Regions from separate parts of the Streptomyces sp. NPDC097619 genome, predicted to be linked through region 1. Evidence: riboswitches for the same ligand, from Rfam matches in the RefSeq annotation. Region 1 holds a riboswitch; each other region holds the start of a gene.

Region 1 (6,348 bases):
CGCCTGGCCGCGAGGACGGCGGCGCCGCCGATGAGCAGCACCAGGGCTCCGGTGGCGAGGGCCGGCAGGGCGGAGCCGGTGTCGCGGGAGGTGTCGGCGGCGGGGGCGGCGTCCACGACCTTCGGGCCGTCGCCGGGGGCCGCCGCGGCGGGCGGGCCGGTGCGGGTCGCCGCCGCGCTCGGCGAGGGCGGGGCGGAGGACCCGGTGGGCGAAGGAGAGGGGGTGGGGGTGGCGGCGGGGGCGGACGGGGTGGGCTTCGGGCGGACGGGCTTCGATCCGGTGCCCGTGCCGGGCGGGACGGGTGCGGCCGTCCGGGTGTCCTTCGGGGTCGGTGTGGGGTCGCCGATCGGCGCGGTGTTGTGGGCGCGGAGCTGGTCCGGGCTGATGGTGGGCCGGCCCTCGGTGCCCTCGACGTTCGTGGCCCCGAAGGTCCACAGCTCCACGCTGCCGGGCTTCGGCTCGTGCAGCATGGCGCCGAGTTGGCTGTAGGTCCAGGTGTTCCGGCCGGGGCCGGCGTGCCAGTAGGACCAGTAGGCGGAGGCGGGCGGGGTGAGGACGCAGTCGTCCTGGGCGGGGGTGGGGTAGGCGGTGCCGCCCTTGTGCCCGCTGTAGGAGATCCGGCAGATGAAGGCGGGGCCGTCGTGCCCGGTGCCGGTGGTGCGCCATCCGCCCTGGTTGAGGAGGGCGTATCCGGTGGTGGGGGTGGTGCCGCAGGAGCGGTACACGGGGCCGCCCCAGTGTCCGAAGTCCACGGCGAGGACCGCCCCGGAGGTGGTGGTGCAGCGGCCGATGGGCTGGGGCGCGGCCCCGGCGGCGGGGGCCGTCCCGAGGGCGGCGGCCGTCACGAGGACGGAGGCGGCGGCGGTCCGGGCTGCGGACCGGCGGAGGCCGGTCACCGATGGGCCCCGGGGGTGCGGCGGGTGCGGGCCGAGCGGACGAAGGCGCAGCCGAGCAGGGTGAGCAGCACGGCGGCGCCGCCCACGGCCCCGACCCGGGCCCCGGTGGAGGCCAGGCCGCCGCCGGTGCCGCCGGTCCCGCCCGGGGTGATGATCGTCGGGGTGGAGGCGGAGGGCGAGGCGGTGGTGCCCGCGGTGGGGGGCGGGGCGGTGGTGCCCGCCAGGCTGCGCCGGAGCCGGGCGAAGGAGATCCCGGTGGCGCCGCTCACGGCCTGGGCGGAGGCCCGCAGGTCGGAGCCGGGCCGGCCCTTGGCGATGGTGAAGCCGCCGTCGGCGTTCTGCTGGGAGCGGAGGAACTTCAGGGCCTTGGCGATGCGGGGCCGGTGGGCGACCGGGTCGAGGGAGAGTCCCTGGACGGCGAGGGCGGCGGAGTTGACGGAGTTGCCGGCGGCCCCGGGGAAGCCCCCGTCGGCCTTCTGCTGCTTCGCCAGCCAGGCCAGGGCCTTGTCCACGGCGGCCCGCGACTTCTTGTCGGGCAGCAGGTCGAGGGCCATGGCGGCGATGGCGGTGGAGTCCACCTCTTCCTTGCTCGGCTCGGCGACCATGCTGGGCCAGGCGCCCGAGCGCTTCTGGAGGCTCCTCAGGTAGGCGGCCGGCGCGGCGGCGGCCCGGGTCTCGCCGGCCCGCAGCTGGGCCATGACGGCCAGGGACTGGGAGAAGACGGACGGGGCGTTGGTGTAGGCGCCCTTGGCGGTGCAGGTCCGGTCGGGGGCGGGGGACTTCGCCGTGCAGACGGCCTTGCCGAGGGCGGCGATGAGGTCCTTCCCGGCGAACTTGCGGGGGTCGCGGCCCACGGCCTGGGCGAGCAGGGCCGTCTTGCCGAGGGAGCCGCCGCCGGCGTAGCGGGTGCCGATGGCCGTCCAGTCGTTGACGGTGCGGCCGGTGCCGTCCTTGCCTCGCCCGTCGAGGAAGTCCACGATGCCGCGCAGGGCGTTGTCGTCGGCGCCGGTCGCGGCCAGGGCGTAGGCCCCGTCGATGGTCAGCCCGAAGTCGGCGAAGCCGGTGCCGGGGGTGCCCTCGTAGTAGCGGCCCTGGAGGAGGCGGGAGCGCTGCGTGAGGTAGGCCGATCCCCTCTTCGGGTCCGGGCCGGGCAGCGGGGCGAGGGTGGGCGTCGGGGTGGGCTTCTGCGGGGCCGTGGGCGTGGGCTTCGGGGTGAGGCTCGGGGTGGGGCTCGGCTTCGGGTCGGGCCGCGGGCCGGCGAGGGCCACCAGGTCGGTGCCGGCGCCCGCGATGACGGCGGGCGACGTGGCGTACAGCAGCGGGTCGGTGGAGCCGGCCTCGAAGGGGAAGGCGCCGCCGGGCAGTTGCTGCCGGGAGAGCCAGGCGACGGCGGCGTCGGCCCGGCCGCGTTCGCCCAGGGCACGGAGGGCCTGGGCGGCGAATCCGGTGGCGAAGGGGCTGCCGGTGGTGGTGTAGGAGGCGGCGGGGAATCCGCCGTCGGAGAGTTGGGCCTTGTTCAGGTACGCGCCGGCGGCCCGGACCTCCGCGGCGTGGCCGCCCGCCTTCTTCAGGGCGAGGGCGATGAGGCCGGTGGCCCCGGGCTCGCTGCCGCACCAGTCGCCGCGGCGGATGAGCATGCTGGTGAACCCGCCGTCCTCGCACTGGAGGTCGGTGAGGCGGGTGACGGCGGGGGCGGGCGGGGTGATCCCGCCGCCGAGCAGGGCGATCACCGCCAGGGCCTGGCCGTCGGCCTGCCCGGAGGTGGTGGGGAAATCGCCCCGGACGGTGCAGCCGGGCAGGGGCTGCGGGGCCTCGGATCCGCTGGGGCAGACGCTCGCCGCCAGATCGCCGAGGAGGTCGTGGCCGCCGGTCCTGCGGGGGTCGGCACCGGTGGCGCGGGCCACCAGGGCGAGCCGGGCGGCGGCCGCGGGTTCGGGTGCGGCGGTCTTCCCGGCCGGGTAGGCGTAGGCGTCGGTCTGCTCGGGCCGGGCCAGGAAGCGGGCGACCTTCGCGGCGGCCGGGCTCTTGTGGTCGACGGCGGCGAGGGCGAGGGCGGCCTCGGCGGTGAGCAGGTGGACCGGGCCGCCGCCGGCCGGATCGACGACCCGTTCGCCGTCGGTGAGCTGCGTGCCCAGCCAGCGGGTGGCGGCGGGCAGGTCCACGGAGCCGGGCGGCACGGTGGGCCCGGGGCTCTGGCTGGGCCTCGGCTTCGGGGAGGCCCCGCCGCCCGCGCGGACCTGGTCGGGGGTGAACTTCGGCTGCCCGTTGGTGCCGCCGATGTCGGTGGCCCCGTACACCCAGGCGTCCACGTCGCCGTGCTTCGGGGTGCGGGCCATGGCGCCGAGGGGGCTGTACGTCCACTTCTTCGCGCCGGGCGCGGCGGTCCAGTACGACCAGTAGGCGGAGGCGGGCGGGGTCAGCCGGCAGGCTTCCGTCCGCGGGGTCGGGTACCGCTTCCCGGAGTCGAAGGTGGCGAGGCCGATCCGGCAGATGAACCCGGGGCCGTCGTGGACGGTGCCCTCGGTGGTGAACCCGCCCTCGTGGAGGAGTTCGTAGCCGGTGGTGGGGGTGGCGTCGCAGCCCCGCTCGACCTTCCCGCCGAAGGGGCCGAAGTCGACGGCGACGACGGCGCCGGTGGTGGCGGTGCACTTCTTGAGGGGGTCGGCCCCGGCGGGGGTGACAAGCGCGACGGCCGCCCCGCCGAGCAGGGCCAGGACAGCCGTCAACGTGACCAGGCGGCGTACCGGTCCCGTGCCCTCGTGCCCGTGCGGCCGCTGTCGGCTCTCCACCCGCAGTCCCCTCGTCCGTGCCGGGGGGACGTACGGGTGCGTGGCGATGCGCCCCGTGCGGGCGGGCCGCAGGGGGCGGGGGGCGACCACGCCGTAGTCCGCGACGGCGTTCTTCGTTCGGTGACACGGCCACAGGTGATCCGGCTCGCCCGGGACGGTGCCGGGCCTACGGTTGCGGGTCAGCGCCGGAATTCGACCGGCTTCCCCTGGGGCTGAGTGCTGTTCAGCGGACATCGAACACGCAGCCGTCGGGGCCGTCAAGGTGGGCTGCGTCTCATCGACGGCACCGGGAAGGAGCCCCGCGCCCCGACACCTGGCGGACCCTTGATCGCTGGGGTAGCGTCCGGGGCGCCCATGGGGGAACCCGGTGAGAATCCGGGGCTGACGCGCAACGGTGTGGAGCGGCCGCGAAGGTCGCGCCGAGCCCGAATGCCCGTGTGGTGACGCACCACCAGGAAGCCGTACCACGCGTTCCGGACGGCGGCCCCGAACCCGGTCCCGTCGCCGTGCGGCGCGCTCCGGGGCCCGGGTCGGCCGGCGTCCGCCGATTCCAGGAGCAGGCCATGATCCGTTCCCGTACCCCTCGCCGGCTCACGCTCGCGGCCCCCGCGGCCCTCGGCGCCCTCGCTCTGACCGTCCTCACCGTGACGCCCTCGGCGGCCACCTCGACCCCGGCACAGATCGCCACGTCGAAGACGAACGGTGTGACGTACCTCAAGTCCCTCCAGGCCGCCGATGGTTCGTACGCGGGCTCGGGGCTGTCCAACGAGTGGGCGTTCAGCGCGTTCGCGGCGGCCGGGACGGCCGTCGTCGACGTCTACCCGGGCGGTGACACCACGAAGAACGCCCGCACCGTCTACCGCAACCTGCTGGGAACGGCGGGCTGGCCCTCGGCCGCCCCGGTGGTCACCGACTACGAGCGGGGGGTGCTCAACGCGTACGCGGCGGGCATCGACCCGGCCCGGGTCTCCGCCTCCCGCAACCTGATCGCGCACGTGTACTCCTTCTGGCAGACCGCCGAGCCCGGCTACTTCGGTCCGTCCGCCAACTTCAACGGCACCGTGTTCGCCGCCCTCGCCCTGGGCGGCGCGAAGACCCAGGCCGGCGGCGCGCGCGTGCCGCAGGCCCTCACCGACGCGCTGGTGGCGCGGATCCGCGCCAACCAGCACAACGACGGCGGCTGGCAGTACGGCAAGGCGGAGGGCAACCCGACGGCACTGGCCGCGGCGAGCGACATCGACATGACGGGCGCCGGTCTGGCCGCGCTGTGCGCCTCCGGGGTGCCCGCCACCGACGCGGACGTGGTCCAGGCGAAGAACTTCCTCAAGAGCAAGCTGGTCTCGGGCTCCGGGGCCTTCAACTCGATGTACGGGGTGAACACCAGCTCCAACGGCTGGGCCGTCGCCGGTCTGAACGCCTGCGGGATCAACGCCCAGGGCACGGACTTCACCACGGTCGCCGGAAAGACCCCGATCGACTTCCTCCTGGCCAACCAGTACAACCCGGCGGGCGGGTTCAAGTACAAGCCCGCCGACACCGCCCCGTCCGCGTACGCCTCCCTCGACGCGCTGCGGGCCGTGGCGGTCGGCGGCTTCACCTCCGCCCCGCCGGTCCCGGTCACGGCCGGAGCCCCGCAGTGGGTGGCCCAGTCCTCGTTCACCGCGGGCACGGCCACCAAGCTGGCGCTGAGCGTGGACGACGGCGCGGGCAACCTGAAGGTGTGCGCGGTGTCCGTCACCCCGACCGGGACGACCACCACCCTCGGGGACGTGCTGACGGCGGCGACCACGGCGGCCGCCCCCGCCGGCTGCGTCACCAGCGTCACCCCCGCGTCGGGCACCGGGACCGTCACCGCGGTCAACGGCAAGGCCAACAGCGGCTCGAACACCTGGAAGGTGAGCGTGGACGGGTCCGCCTTCGCCGGGGCCACCCGCGGCAAGGTGATCACCGTGGGCGACACCATCGCCCTGCGCTGGGGCGCCTGAGCCGGTGCGGGCGGGGGCCCGGACGCCCCCGCCCGCGAGCCGGGCCGTGGCCGCGACCGCGCCCGCGCCCGCGCCCGCGCGACTAGAAGGAGGTCCAGGTGAAGGACACCCGGTCGCCCGCCTCCAGCTCGAACTGGCAGCCGCCCACCGGGGTCGGGGTGCCGTTCACCTCGATGCTCCAGTAGGCGGACCCGCCGCCGCTGACGTTCTTGATGGTGTCGACGGAGAAGTCGTCGAACGAGGCGTACCAGGTGCCGTCCCAGGTGAAGCCCTTCTTGCGGGCGGCGTCGTCGAGGGCGGCGGTCGGGGTGGGCACCTTCGTGGCGTGGGCGCCGCCGTTGGTGCCGTCGCACTTGTGGGTCCCGCCGGTGGCGGTGGTCACGTCGTGGCCCTTGGTCCTGATCCGGCCCTTGAACAGCAGCCCGTCCGGGCCCTGCACGGTCAGGGCGACCTTGACGGCGGCGTTGGTGTTCACCGGCTCGGCGTGGGCGACCGCGGGGGACGCGGTGAGGCCGGTGACGGCGAGGCCGAGCGCGGCGGTGGAGACGGCGGCACGGCGGACGGGGCTCAGGAGCACGGGACGGCCTTTCTGACCGGTCGGTCCCCGGCGGGAACCCGCGACCGGCCCGACCCGCCCCGAACGCACGCGCGTCGGCGCGCGCGGGGGCGGTTCCGGCG
Region 2 (6,348 bases), on a different contig from region 1:
CCCCCACAGGCCGCCAGACCGATCACCATGCCCGCGACACCGATCGCCGCGATGAGCTTGCGCTTCACGCCACCCTCCTCAGGGATGCCTGCACTCCCCCTGCCCGCCGACCGACATACGCCAAGTACTGCCCGTGGGGCCGGGATCTGATCCATATTGGTTTAGACCAGTAGCCTGGAGCTTGGCCTAGACCTTTGGGGGTGTCAAGGGTCTAATAAACGAGGTGTCAGTCCGTTATCGGACCGACACCTCAGGGAGGGGCGAGGTCCGTGCTCCGGCCCATGTCACGATGTGACCGCACACAACGGAGGAGCCGGTGACGGCAACGAGACTGGAGTCGGGAAGGCGGGCGGCGATGGCCACCGAAGGGGCGCTCACGGAACCGGAGAGCGGGGCAGCCACTCGAACCGCGCGCGTGCCCAAGTACTACCGGCTCAAGCGGCATTTGCTCGATATGACCGAAACGCTCCCCCCGGGCACCCCCGTGCCCCCGGAGCGCACACTGGCTGCCGAATTCGACACCTCGCGCACCACCGTCCGACAGGCCCTTCAGGAGCTGGTGGTCGAGGGACGACTGGAGAGGATCCAGGGCAAGGGCACCTTCGTGGCCAAGCCCAAGGTCTCCCAGCCGCTCCAACTGTCCTCCTACACCGAGGACATGAGGGCCCAGGGCCTGGAGCCCACCTCGCAGCTGCTGGACATCGGCTACGTGACCGCGGACGACACGCTCGCGGGCCTGCTCAAGATCACCACCGGCGGGCGGGTGCTGCGGATCGAGCGGCTCCGACTGGCCAGCGGGGAGCCGATGGCCATCGAGACCACCCATCTGTCCGCGAAGCGGTTCCCGGCCCTGCGCCGCTCGCTCGTCAAGTACACGTCCCTCTACACCGCCCTCGCCGAGGTGTACGACGTCCGCCTCGCCGAGGCCGAGGAGACCATCGAGACCTCGCTCGCCACCCCGCGCGAGGCGGGACTGCTCGGCACCGACGTGGGCCTGCCGATGCTGATGCTCTCCCGACACTCCCTGGACGCCGAGGGCGAACCCGTGGAGTGGGTGCGCTCGGTGTACCGGGGGGACCGGTACAAGTTCGTCGCCCGCCTCCAGCGGCCGGCGGTCTGACCCGGCGGATTCCCCCTCGGATTCCTTCCGAGCCCTCGGCACTCCCGGGCGCTCGGCGCCATTCCCCGGTGTTCCCGGTATCCCGTCCGCATTCCGTGCGACGGTCGCCGCATTCCGTGGAATACGCGCACGCGCGCACGGATGGAACCCGTCCGCGGTTCGAAAGAAGGCCCCGGTTACCCGAAGGTGACCAGTAATTGACCTTCTCGGACCGGAATCCGGACGAGGTCTTACCTCCGGTAGTGAAGTCCCCGTAGATTCCGTGCGCCCAAGCATGTGATCACGAGGGGACGAGGACCATGCCGGAACCAGGATCTAACGGGACAGAACGGGATGTGGCGGGTCCGGCCGATACGGCGGGCCCGCCCTCTCCTTCCGGAGCGCCTCCGGGCCGCATGACCCCCAAGGCGATCGCCGTCTGGGCGCTCGTGGCCCTCGTGGGCGCGGCGGGTTGGGCGGTGCTCGCGCTCTCCCGGGGCGAGGAGGTCTCCGCCGCCTGGCTGTTGGCCGCGGCCCTGGGCTCGTACGCCATCGGCTACCGCTTCTACGCGCGCTTCATCTCCCAGCGAGTGCTGCGCGTGGACAAGACGCGGGCCACCCCCGCCGAACGCCTGGACAACGGGGTGGACTTCCACCCGACCGACCGCCGGGTGCTCTTCGGCCACCACTTCGCCGCCGTCGCGGGCGCCGGGCCGCTGGTCGGACCGGTCCTGGCGGCGCAGATGGGCTATCTGCCGGGCACCATCTGGATCGTGGCGGGCGTGATCTTCGCGGGCGCCGTGCAGGACATGGTCACGCTGTTCTTCTCCACCCGCCGGGACGGGCGCTCCCTGGGGCAGATGGCCCGCGAGGAGATCGGGCCCTTCGGCGGCGCCGCGGCCCTGGTGGCCGTCTTCGCCATCATGATCATCCTGCTCGCGGTGCTGGCGCTGATCATCGTCAACGCCCTCGCCCACTCGCCCTGGGGCGTCTTCTCCATCGGCATGACCATCCCCATCGCGCTGTTCATGGGCGTGTACCTGAGGGTGTTGCGGCCGGGCCGGGTCACCGAGGTGTCCCTGATCGGCGTGGCCCTGCTGCTGCTCGCGATCATCGCGGGCGGCTGGGTCGCCGAGTCCTCCTGGGCGGACTTCTTCACCCTGGAGAAGGAGACCCTGGTCATCTGGATGGTCGTCTACGGCTTCCTGGCCTCCGTGCTGCCGGTGTGGCTGCTGCTGGCGCCCCGCGACTACCTCTCCACCTTCATGAAGGTGGGCACGATCGCACTGCTCGCGGTGGGCGTGGTCCTCGCCATGCCGGTCATGAAGATGCCCGCCGTCACCGATTTCGCGAGCCGCGGGGACGGGCCGGTGTTCGCCGGTTCGATGTTCCCGTTCGTGTTCATCACGATCGCGTGCGGCGCGCTCTCCGGCTTCCACTCCCTGGTCGCTTCGGGCACCACCCCGAAGATGATCCAGAAGGAGACCCAGGTCCGGATGATCGGCTACGGCGCCATGCTGACCGAGTCCTTCGTGGCCGTGATGGCGGTGATCTGCGCCTGCATCATCGAGCCCGGCCTCTTCTTCGCCGTGAACTCCCCGCCGGGCGTGGTCGGCACCACCGTGGAGTCCGCCTCCCAGGCGGTGGCGAATTTCGGCTTCAGCATCTCCCCCGACGCCCTGGCGCAGGCCGCCAAGGACGTGGAGGAGGCCAGCCTGCTCTCCCGTACCGGCGGCGCGCCCACCTTCGCGCTCGGCATGTCGGAGATCTTCTCCTCGGTGTTCGGCGGGGCCTCCATGAAGGCCTTCTGGTACCACTTCGCGATCATGTTCGAGGCGCTGTTCATCCTCACCACCCTCGACGCGGGCACCCGGGTCGGGCGGTTCATGCTCCAGGACACCCTGGGCAACGTCATCAAGCCCTTCAAGCAGATCAGCTGGAAGCCGGGCGTGTGGATCACCAGCGCCGTGGTCGTCGGCGCCTGGGGCTACTTCCTCTGGGTCGGCGTGAAGGACCCGCTGGGCGGCATCAACCAGCTCTTCCCGCTCTTCGGGATCGCGAACCAGCTGCTCGCCGCGGTGGCCCTGGCCGTCTGCACCACGCTGCTGGTGAAGTCGGGCCGGCTGAAGTGGGCCTGGGTGACGGGCGTGCCACTGGTCTGGGACGCCACCGTGACCCTGACGGCGAGCTGGCAGAAGGTGTTCTCCGAGGACCCGCGGGTGGGCTTCTTCGCCCAGCGGGACAAGTTCCAGCAGGGCATCGACTCCGGCGAGGTCCTGGCCCCCGCCAAGACCATGGACGAGATGCACACCGTGGTGACGAACGCCACCGTGGACGGCGTGCTCTCCGCCCTCTTCGCCGTGCTCATCGTCGTCGTCCTGGTGGACGCCGCCCGGGTGTGCGTGCGGGCGGTCCGCCGCCCGGCCACCGTCACCCTCCACGAGGTCCCGTACACCGAGTCGAAGCTCGTCGCCCCGGCCGGATTGTTCGCGACCGCGGAGGAGAAGGCCGAGCTGGCCGCCGCTGCCGCCCGGGACGGCTCCGGCGACGACGGCCGGGTCCGGGAGCCGGTCTCCTGATGGACGCGCGCCGGGCCCTCGGCCGCATCAGGTTCTACGTCCGCGAGTTCTCCGGGGAGGCGGCCTACGACCGCTACGTGGCCCACGCCCGCGGCCACGACCCGACGGCGGAGGTCATGACCCGGCGGGCCTTCGAGCGGGCCCGTACGGACTCCCGGGAAGCCGACCCGCGCGAGGGCTTCCGCTGCTGCTGAGGAGCCCCGCACGCAGGGCCCCGCCGGTCTCACAGCGGGGCCCTGCGGCCTGTCCGGAACCGGAAATCCCTGTGCGGAGAGACAGGAGTTGAAGACTCCGCGTATCGGGCGACACAACATCTAGGGGGTCCCTCACCAAGGGGCCCCCACATGTATGCTTTCCCTCGCTGTCGCCGCAGGGGAATCCGGTGAGAATCCGGAACTGTCCCGCAACGGTGTGAGATGTACCCATCCGTACATCGTGAGTCCGAGGACCTGCCGACAGCCTGCCCGGGTCGTCCGATCCGGGAGACGACACGTCCGGGCCTCGCGGTTGGGCCTGCGGACGCCGTGCGGAGACACGGGCCGGCCTGTCCCGGCCCCGCGTCGCCCTTCCCGCACGCGCGCTCGCAATCCCTCCGCCGCGGCCACCGGGCCGAGGCAGGGAGAGCCCCCACGTGACCATCGCGCCTTCCGCACCGCGCGCCGCGTCCGACCAGCCCGAGACCGCCGCCGAGGGACCCGGTGCCGCGCTGCTGCGCACGCTGACCGCCCTCACCGCGGACCTGCCCGACACCGACCCCGGACGGGTCGCCGCCGCCGCCCTGCGCGGCCGCAGCGCCGACGCGGACGAGGCCGAGCTGCGGGGCCTGGCCACCGAGGCCGCCGCGGGCCTGATCTCCGAGGACCCGGAGTACTCCCGGCTCGCCGCCCGGCTGCTCACGCTCGCCGTGGCCGAGGAGGCCGCCGGACAGGGCGCCGTCTCCTTCTCCGCCTCCGTCGAGACCGGCCACCGCGAGGGCCTGATCGCCGACCGCACCGTCGAGTTCGTCCGCACCCACGCCGTCCGCCTGGACGCCCTGGTGGACCTCGCCCTCGCGGACGGCGCGGACGACCGCTTCGGCTTCTTCGGCCTGCGCACCCTGCACAGCCGCTACCTGCTGCGCCACCCCATCACCCGGCAGGTCATCGAGACCCCGCAGCACTTCATGCTGCGCGTGGCCTGCGGCCTCGCCGAGGACGACAGCCTGCGCGCGGTGGAGGAAGTGGCCTCCCTGTACCGGCTGATGAGCCGCCTGGACTACCTGCCCTCCTCCCCCACCCTGTTCAACTCCGGCACCCGGCACCCGCAGATGTCCTCCTGCTACCTGCTGGACTCCCCGCTGGACGAGCTGGACTCCATCTACGGCCGCTACCACCAGGTGGCCCGCCTCTCCAAGCACGCCGGCGGCATCGGCCTGTCCTACTCCCGCGTCCGCGCCCGCGGTTCCCTGATCCGGGGCACCAACGGCCACTCCAACGGCATCGTGCCGTTCCTGAAGACCCTCGACGCCTCCGTGGCCGCCGTGAACCAGGGCGGCCGCCGCAAGGGCGCCGCCGCCGTCTACCTGGAGACCTGGCACGCCGACATCGAGGAGTTCCTGGAGCTCCGCGACAACACCGGCGAGGACGCCCGCCGCACCCACAACCTGAACCTGGCCCACTGGATCCCCGACGAGTTCATGCGCCGCGTGAACGCCGACGCCGAGTGGTCGCTGTTCTCCCCCTCGGACGTCCCCGAGCTGGTGGACCTGTACGGGGCCGAGTTCGACGCCGCCTACGTCAAGGCCGAGGCCGCGGGCCTGGCCCGCAAGACCATGCCCGCCCGGGACCTGTACGGCCGCATGATGCGCACCCTCGCGCAGACCGGCAACGGCTGGATGACCTTCAAGGACGCCTCCAACCGCACCGCCAACCAGACCGCGCTGCCCGGCCGCGTGGTGCACTCCTCGAACCTCTGCACCGAGATCATCGAGGTCACCGACGACGGCGAGACCGCGGTCTGCAACCTCGGCTCCGTCAACCTGGGCGCCTTCGTCTCCCCCGAGTTCCCCGACGGCATCGACTGGGAGCGCCTGGACGAGACCGTCCGCACCGCCGTGACCTTCCTCGACCGCGTGGTGGACATCAACTTCTACCCGACCGAGCAGGCCGGCCGCTCCAACGCCAAGTGGCGCCCGGTGGGCCTGGGCGCGATGGGCCTCCAGGACGTCTTCTTCAAGCTGCGGCTGCCCTTCGACTCGGAGGAGGCCCGCGCCCTCTCCACCCGGATCGCCGAGCGCATCATGCTCGCCGCCTACGAGGCCTCCGCCGACCTCGCCGAGCGCCACGGTCCCGTCCCCGCCTGGGAGGAGACCCGTACCGCCCAGGGCGTGCTGCACCCCGACCACTACGGCGTGGACCTGAACTGGCCGGAGCGCTGGGCCGCCCTGCGCACCCGGATCGCCGGCGGCGGCCTGCGCAACTCCCTGCTGCTGGCCATCGCCCCGACCGCCACCATCGCCTCCATCGCGGGCGTGTACGAGTGCATCGAGCCGCAGGTGTCCAACCTGTTCAAGCGCGAGACCCTCAGCGGCGAGTTCCTCCAGGTCAACGGCTACCTGGTCGAGGAGCTCAAGAAGCTCGGCGTGTGGGACGCGCAGACCCGCGAGGCCCTGCGCGAGTCCTCCGGCTCCGT
Region 3 (6,348 bases), on a different contig from region 1:
CGGGCACGGTGACGGGGCCCGCCGAGAGCTGGAGCCAGGAGAGCAGCTGGGGCATGGCCTCGACCACCTCGGCCACGGCGGCGGGGTCGACGCCGTCGGGGGCGGGGTGGATCAGGGACCAGGCGTCGAAGACGGCCACCCAGCCGCGCAGGACGGCGGAGTCGTCGCGGTCCCAGGCGCGCAGGCGCCAGCCGGGGCGGGCGTGGCCGCCGTGCACCTCGACGAGTCCGGAGAGGCGGGCCCGGTCCCAGCCGACGCGGATCTGGCCGGGGGTCAGGCCCAGGGCGGTCGCGGCCCGTTCGGCCTCGTCCCCGGAGAGGAGGGGGCTGGGGCAGGGGGGTTCGCCGGGGCCGCCGCCGTACTGCCGCTCGGCCCAGCGGGCCAGGCGGGCGGCGTCGGAGAGTGAGGCCCGGGCCCGGGCGGCGAGTTCGGCCGTGCCGGGGGTGCCCTCGGGCGGCCGGGGGGCCGGACGGGGTCGCCGGTTCGCCACGGCCGTTCTTGCCGTGGCGATGGAGCGCGGGGAGACCAGCCGGAGTCTGGAGTCGCGAGCCAACTGCTCATCAGGCTTTCGGGACGTCACAGGGAGCAGTCTCGCCCGTCCCCCGCCGAAAGCCCAAACGGAATGGGTCGTTACTGCCGGTGGCGGACGGGACGGATCGGGACGAACCGGTATTTCGGCACCTATCGACGGAGGAGGTCGCGGCTCACATGAGGGGGGTGAGGAAGCGGCGCAGGGCCTCTTCGTACCGGTCGGGGGCGGCGTTCCACATGGCTCCGTGCGGGGCGTCGGGAACGGTGTGCAGGGTGATCAGGTCCGGCCGGGCGGCGGCGAGCCGGCGGGAGAGGTCCCAGGGGGCCAGGGTGTCCCCGGGACCGTGGAACATCAGGACGGGCACCTCGGGGATCTCGGGGACGCCCGGGGCTCCCGGGGCTCCCGGAACTCCGGGGGCGCGGGTGCCGCGGAGTCCGGCCCGGCCCTCGGCGGCCCGGACGGCCAGCGGCAGGAGCGGAGCGGGTACGCCGCGGGCGGCGGCCAGGGCGCGCAGGGTCAGGTGCCAGTCGAGGACCGGCGAGTCCAGGACCAGCCCGGCGATCCGGGCGGCCAGGGCGGAGCGGGAGGCGGCGTGCAGGGCCATGGCGGCCCCGGTGGACCAGCCGTGCAGGACCACCCGCTCGGCGCCGTAGCGGACCGCGTAGCGGAGGGCGGCGTCGAGGTCGCGCCATTCCGATTCGCCGAGGTGGCCGAGGCCGTCGGGGGAGGCGGGGGCGCCGAGGTCGTTGCGGTAGGCGAGGGAGAGCACGGGGAGCCGGTGTCGGTGCAGGAAGGGCATCAGGTTCATGGGGTGCTCGCGGGTGGCGCCGAGTCCGTGGACGGCGATCACCCAGGTGGTGCGGGCGCCGGGCAGGAACCAGGCGGGCAGCGGGCCGAGCTCGCCGGGGACGTCCACGTCGGCGTGGTCGAGCCCGAGGGCGGAGCGGGGGTCGCCGACGTACAGCCGGGGGGTGAGGCGGACCCGGGTGCCGGGGTCGAGGCGGCCGTGGCTGACCCGGACCAGCCGGCGGACCACGGTGTCGGGGGCGTGCGGGACGCCGTCGAGGACCGGTCCGACGACGGCGTGCACGCCGGGGGCGTCCAGTCCGTAGGTGCCGGGCCGGAGCGAGGCCAGGGAGCGGGTGAGGGTGACGTGGCCGTCGCCCGCGGCGTGGACGCTGAGCCGGGGGCCGCCGGGGAGGGGGCGGCCGGGGGCGGGCCGCAGGGCGGCGTCGCCGGCGTACCGGCCGGCCGCGACGGCCGCGACGGCCGCCGCCCCGGCTCCCAGGAGCGTGGTGACGGCCGCTGCCGTCGCTGTAGCGGTGCGCACGGCACCAGTGTCGGGCGGGGTGGGCGGGGCGGCCACCGGGGAGATCGTCGGGGCCCGGCCGGTGGGGGCCGGGCGGGTGGGCGCCCGGGAGGGTGACAAGGATCTCGCCGGTGGCGGCCCGCAGGCCCGCGGAGCCGGTCGCGGAGGTTCCGCTTGCATTCCGTTTACCCGCCTCCGACCTGCACGAATGCGGAGGAACAGGAGAGAATCGGTCAGTACCGGGGGGACTGCCTCCGATCCGGTACACCGCTCCGCCCGACCCAGTTCATCTTCCGTTCACCCAGGTTGCCTACGGTCGCCGAGCCACTGACCTCAAACAGAAGCCTGGGTAAATGGAGCACATAACGCTTCTCCTCGGGATCGTGATCGTTACCGCTCTCGTCTTCGACTTCACGAACGGTTTCCACGACACCGCCAACGCGATGGCCACCACCATCTCGACTGGCGCTCTCAAGCCCAAGACGGCGGTGGCCATGTCCGCCGTGCTCAACCTCGTCGGCGCTTTCCTGTCCGTGGAGGTGGCCAGGACCATCTCCAAGGGTCTGGTCAACGAGGAGGGCATCCAGCCCGAAGTGATCTACGCCGCGCTCGTCGGCGCGATCCTGTGGAACCTGGTCACCTGGCTGGTCGGTCTGCCCTCCAGCTCCTCGCACGCCCTGATGGGCGGCCTGGTCGGTGCGGCCGTCGCGTCCGCCGGTCTCGGCGCCGTCAACGGCGGCACCCTGGTCACCAAGGTCCTGATCCCGGCCATCGCGGCCCCGCTCGTGGCGGGCATCGCCTCGATGCTGGCGGCGAAGATGACGTACAAGCTCGGCGGGAAGGTCGGCGAGAAGACCTCCGCCAAGGGCTACCGCGCCGGTCAGATCGCCTCGGCCGGTCTGGTCTCCCTCGCGCACGGCACCAACGACGCGCAGAAGACCATGGGCATCATCACCCTGGCCCTGGTCGCCGGTGGCGCCCTGCACCCGGACGCCAACCCGCCGGTGTGGGTCATCGTCTCGGCCGGTGTGGCCATCGCCCTGGGCACCTACCTCGGTGGCTGGCGCATCATCCGCACCATGGGCAAGGGCCTGACGGACCTCCAGCCGCAGCAGGGCTTCGCGGCCCAGACCTCGGCCGCGAGCGTCATCCTGGCCTCCTCCCACCTGGGCTTCTCCCTCTCCACCACGCACGCCTGCTCCGGCGCCGTGATGGGTGCCGGCCTCGGCCGCAAGGGCGGTGTGGTCCGCTGGTCCACCGCCACCCGGATGTTCGCCGCGTGGGGTCTGACCCTGCCCGCCGCCGCCCTGGTCTCGGCCCTCGCCGAGCTGGTCATGCGGACCGGTGACATCGGCATCGCCGCCGTGACCGTCTTCCTCGTGGGCTCCTGCTTCGCCATCTGGAAGATCTCCCGCCGTGAGGTCGTCGACCACAACAACGTGAACGCGACCGACACGGACGAGGCTCCCGGCGTGGTCACCACGGCCATCGCGGCGGTCACCCCGCCCCCGGCCGGCACCACCGCCGCGGTCTCCGACGAGGAGCTCAAGGCCACCATCCCGGCCCCGCACCAGGACCCCGCGGCTCCGGCGGCCCCGGCCGCCACGGTCTGACCGCCGCACCAGAACAGAGGATCAGCAGCATGAAGATCGATTGGGCAGCCCTCGGCTCCGTCTTCGGAGTCAGCCTCACGGCCACCGTGGTCCTGGTCACCCTCTTCGTCCTCGGCCTCGTCGGCCTCTCCAAGCACGAGGCCGCGACCGAGCAGGGCGGCAGCGCCACCCTGGCCCGCGGCGCCGCCTACGGAGCCTTCGCGCTCTGCGCGGCGGCCGTGTCGTACGGCATCTACCTGATCGTCGCCTGACGACCCCGAAAGCTCCCCCGGGCCGACCGCCCGGGGGAGCTTTCGCGTACCCGGGCCCCGGGACGGCGGCCCGGCGAGCCGGGGCCCGCGTCCCGGTGTGGGGCTGCGCACACTGTCCCGTCGCAGGTCAACGGCGAGTTGACGGGCCGTCTCGGTGCGTGGTGGACTGCCCGGGCCATAGCGGCGGCAGGAGAGGAAGTCCGGTGCGAATCCGGCGCGGTCCCGCCACTGTCACCGGGGAGCTCTCCCCCACCGTGCGTCACGGCCCTCCGGGGCGGGAAGGCCGGGGGAAGCGCCGATCCGGGAGCCAGGAGACTCTCACCGCCGGTCACGTCGAACCAGGGCGCGGACCCTGAGTGAGGACATACCTGCCATGCGTGCCGACCGCGTGTTCGCGTACGGCGCGGCGGCCGGGCTGGTCGCCGACCGGATCCTCGGGGATCCGCGCCGCGGACACCCCGTCGCCGCCTTCGGACGGGCCGCCGCCGCCGTCGAGCGCTCCCTGTGGACCGCCCGCCCCGATACCCAACGCGCCCGCGGGGTCCTGCACACCGCGGTCTGCGTGGGCGGCGCCGCCGCCGTGGGGGCACTGGCCGCCGCGGCCGTCCGCCGGGGCCCCGCCCCGCTGCGGATCGCCCTGACCGCCGCCGCCACCTGGGCCGTCGTGGGCGGCACCTCCCTGGGCCGCGAGGCCCGCGCCATCGGCGCCGCCCTGGACTCCGGGGACATCGCCGCCGCCCGGGCCCGGCTGCCCCACCTGTGCGGCCGCGACCCGCACTCCCTGGACGCGCGGCAGATCGCCCGCGCGGTGGTGGAGTCCGTGGCCGAGAACACCTCCGACGCCGTCGTCGGCGCCCTGGTGTGGGGGGCCGTCGGCGGAGTGCCCGGCCTGCTCGCCTTCCGCGCCGTGAACACCCTCGACGCCATGGTCGGCCACCGTTCCCCCCGCCACCTGCGCTACGGCTGGGCCTCCGCCCGCCTCGACGACGTGGCCGGCTGGCCGGGGGCCCGGCTGACGGCCGCCGCCGCCGTGCTCGCCGGCCCGGACCGCCGGGGGGCGGCCCGGGCCTGGAAGGCCGACGCCGGCGCGCACCCCAGCCCCAACGCCGGACCCGTGGAAGCCGCCTTCGCGGGCGCCCTGGGCGTCCGGATGGGCGGCACGCTCTCCTACGCCGGCCGGACCGAACACCGGCCGGTGCTCAACGGTGCGGGCCGCCCGGCCGGCACCGCCGACATCGCACGGGCGGTACGGCTCTCCCGACAGGTGACCTGGCTCGCGCTGGGCGCCTGCGCGGCGGGCCGGACCCTCGTCTCCGGGGCGCTCGCCGCCCGGGCAGGGAAGGGACTCCGATGAGCGGCACCCGACGGGGCGGCGGCCTGCTGGTCGCCGGGACGACCTCCGACGCGGGCAAGAGCGTGGTCACGGCCGGGATCTGCCGCTGGCTGGTCCGCCGGGGTGTGAAGGTCGCGCCGTTCAAGGCGCAGAACATGTCCCTGAACTCCTTCGTGACCCGCGAGGGCGCCGAGATCGGCCGGGCCCAGGCCATGCAGGCGCAGGCCGCCCGGGTGGAGCCCACCGCGCTGATGAACCCGGTCCTGCTCAAGCCCGGCAGCGACCGCAGCAGCCAGGTGGTGCTGCTGGGGAAGCCCGTCGGCGAGATGAGCGCCCGCGGCTACCACGGCGGCCGCCAGGAACAGCTGCTCGGCGTGGTGACGGACTGCCTGGAGCGGCTGCGGGGCGAGTACGACGCAGTGATCTGCGAGGGCGCGGGCAGCCCCGCCGAGATCAACCTGCGCCGCACCGACATCGTGAACATGGGCATCGCGCGGGCCGCGGACTTCCCCGTGGTCGTGGTCGGCGACATCGACCGGGGCGGCGTCTTCGCCTCCTTCTTCGGCACCACCGCCCTCCTCTCCGAGCGGGACCAGGCCCTCGTCGCGGGCTACCTGGTGAACAAGTTCCGCGGGGACGTGTCCCTGCTGGAGCCCGGCCTGGAGATGCTGCGCTCGCTGACCGGCCGGGCCACCTTCGGGGTGCTGCCGTACCGGCACGGGCTCGGCATCGACGAGGAGGACGGACTGCGCGTCTCGATGCGCGGCACGGTCCGCGAGTCCGTCGTCGCCCCGCCCGTCGGCGAGGACGTGCTGCGGGTCGCGGTGTGCGCGGTCCCCCTGATGTCCAACTTCACCGACGTGGACGCGCTGGCCGCCGAACCCGGCGTGATCGTGCGGTTCGTGGACCGGCCCGAGGAGCTGGCCGACGCCGACCTGGCGGTGGTCCCCGGCACCCGGGGCACCGTGAAGGCCCTGGAGTGGCTGCGCGAGCGCGGCCTCGCGGCGGCCCTGGCGCGGCGGGCCGCCGAGGGCCGCCCCGTCCTCGGGATCTGCGGCGGCTTCCAGCTCCTCGGCGAACGCATCGAGGACGAGGTGGAATCCCGGGCGGGCACCGTGGCGGGCCTGGGGCTCCTTCCGGTGCGGGTCCGGTTCCACCCCGAGAAGACCCTGGCCCGGCCCGTCGGTTCGGCCCTCGGCGAGACCGTCGAGGGGTACGAGATCCACCACGGGGTCGCCGACGTCCTCGGCGGCGACCCCTTCCTCGACGGCTGCCGGGTCGGCGAGGTGTGGGGCACCCACTGGCACGGC

The links. Region 1 has a riboswitch for cobalamin ahead of ABTZ17_RS30040 (prenyltransferase/squalene oxidase repeat-containing protein). Riboswitches for the same ligand answer to the same signal wherever they lie in the genome.
Region 2: another riboswitch for cobalamin. It lies ahead of ABTZ17_RS06500 (ribonucleoside-diphosphate reductase subunit alpha); the one in region 1 lies ahead of ABTZ17_RS30040 (prenyltransferase/squalene oxidase repeat-containing protein).
Region 3: another riboswitch for cobalamin. It lies ahead of ABTZ17_RS10155 (cobalamin biosynthesis protein); the one in region 1 lies ahead of ABTZ17_RS30040 (prenyltransferase/squalene oxidase repeat-containing protein).

The regions. Positions count from the first base shown of each region.
Region 1 covers NZ_JBEOSD010000153.1:9,239-15,586, forward strand. The annotation lists gene ABTZ17_RS30030 (hypothetical protein) at 1-896, opposite strand, end outside; gene ABTZ17_RS30035 (prenyltransferase/squalene oxidase repeat-containing protein) at 893-3,685, opposite strand; cobalamin riboswitch at 4,010-4,140, shown strand; gene ABTZ17_RS30040 (prenyltransferase/squalene oxidase repeat-containing protein) at 4,249-5,670, shown strand; gene ABTZ17_RS30045 (DUF4430 domain-containing protein) at 5,753-6,247, opposite strand.
Region 2 covers NZ_JBEOSD010000015.1:4,630-10,977, reverse strand. The annotation lists gene ABTZ17_RS06520 (extracellular solute-binding protein) at 1-68, opposite strand, end outside; gene ABTZ17_RS06515 (GntR family transcriptional regulator) at 356-1,120, shown strand; gene ABTZ17_RS06510 (carbon starvation CstA family protein) at 1,516-3,678, shown strand; gene ABTZ17_RS06505 (YbdD/YjiX family protein) at 3,678-3,872, shown strand; cobalamin riboswitch at 4,027-4,149, shown strand; gene ABTZ17_RS06500 (ribonucleoside-diphosphate reductase subunit alpha) at 4,310-6,348, shown strand, end outside.
Region 3 covers NZ_JBEOSD010000025.1:57,198-63,545, forward strand. The annotation lists gene ABTZ17_RS10135 (hypothetical protein) at 1-490, opposite strand, end outside; gene ABTZ17_RS10140 (alpha/beta hydrolase) at 705-1,862, opposite strand; gene ABTZ17_RS10145 (inorganic phosphate transporter) at 2,195-3,454, shown strand; gene ABTZ17_RS10150 (hypothetical protein) at 3,484-3,705, shown strand; cobalamin riboswitch at 3,899-4,022, shown strand; gene ABTZ17_RS10155 (cobalamin biosynthesis protein) at 4,079-5,059, shown strand; gene ABTZ17_RS10160 (cobyric acid synthase) at 5,056-6,348, shown strand, end outside.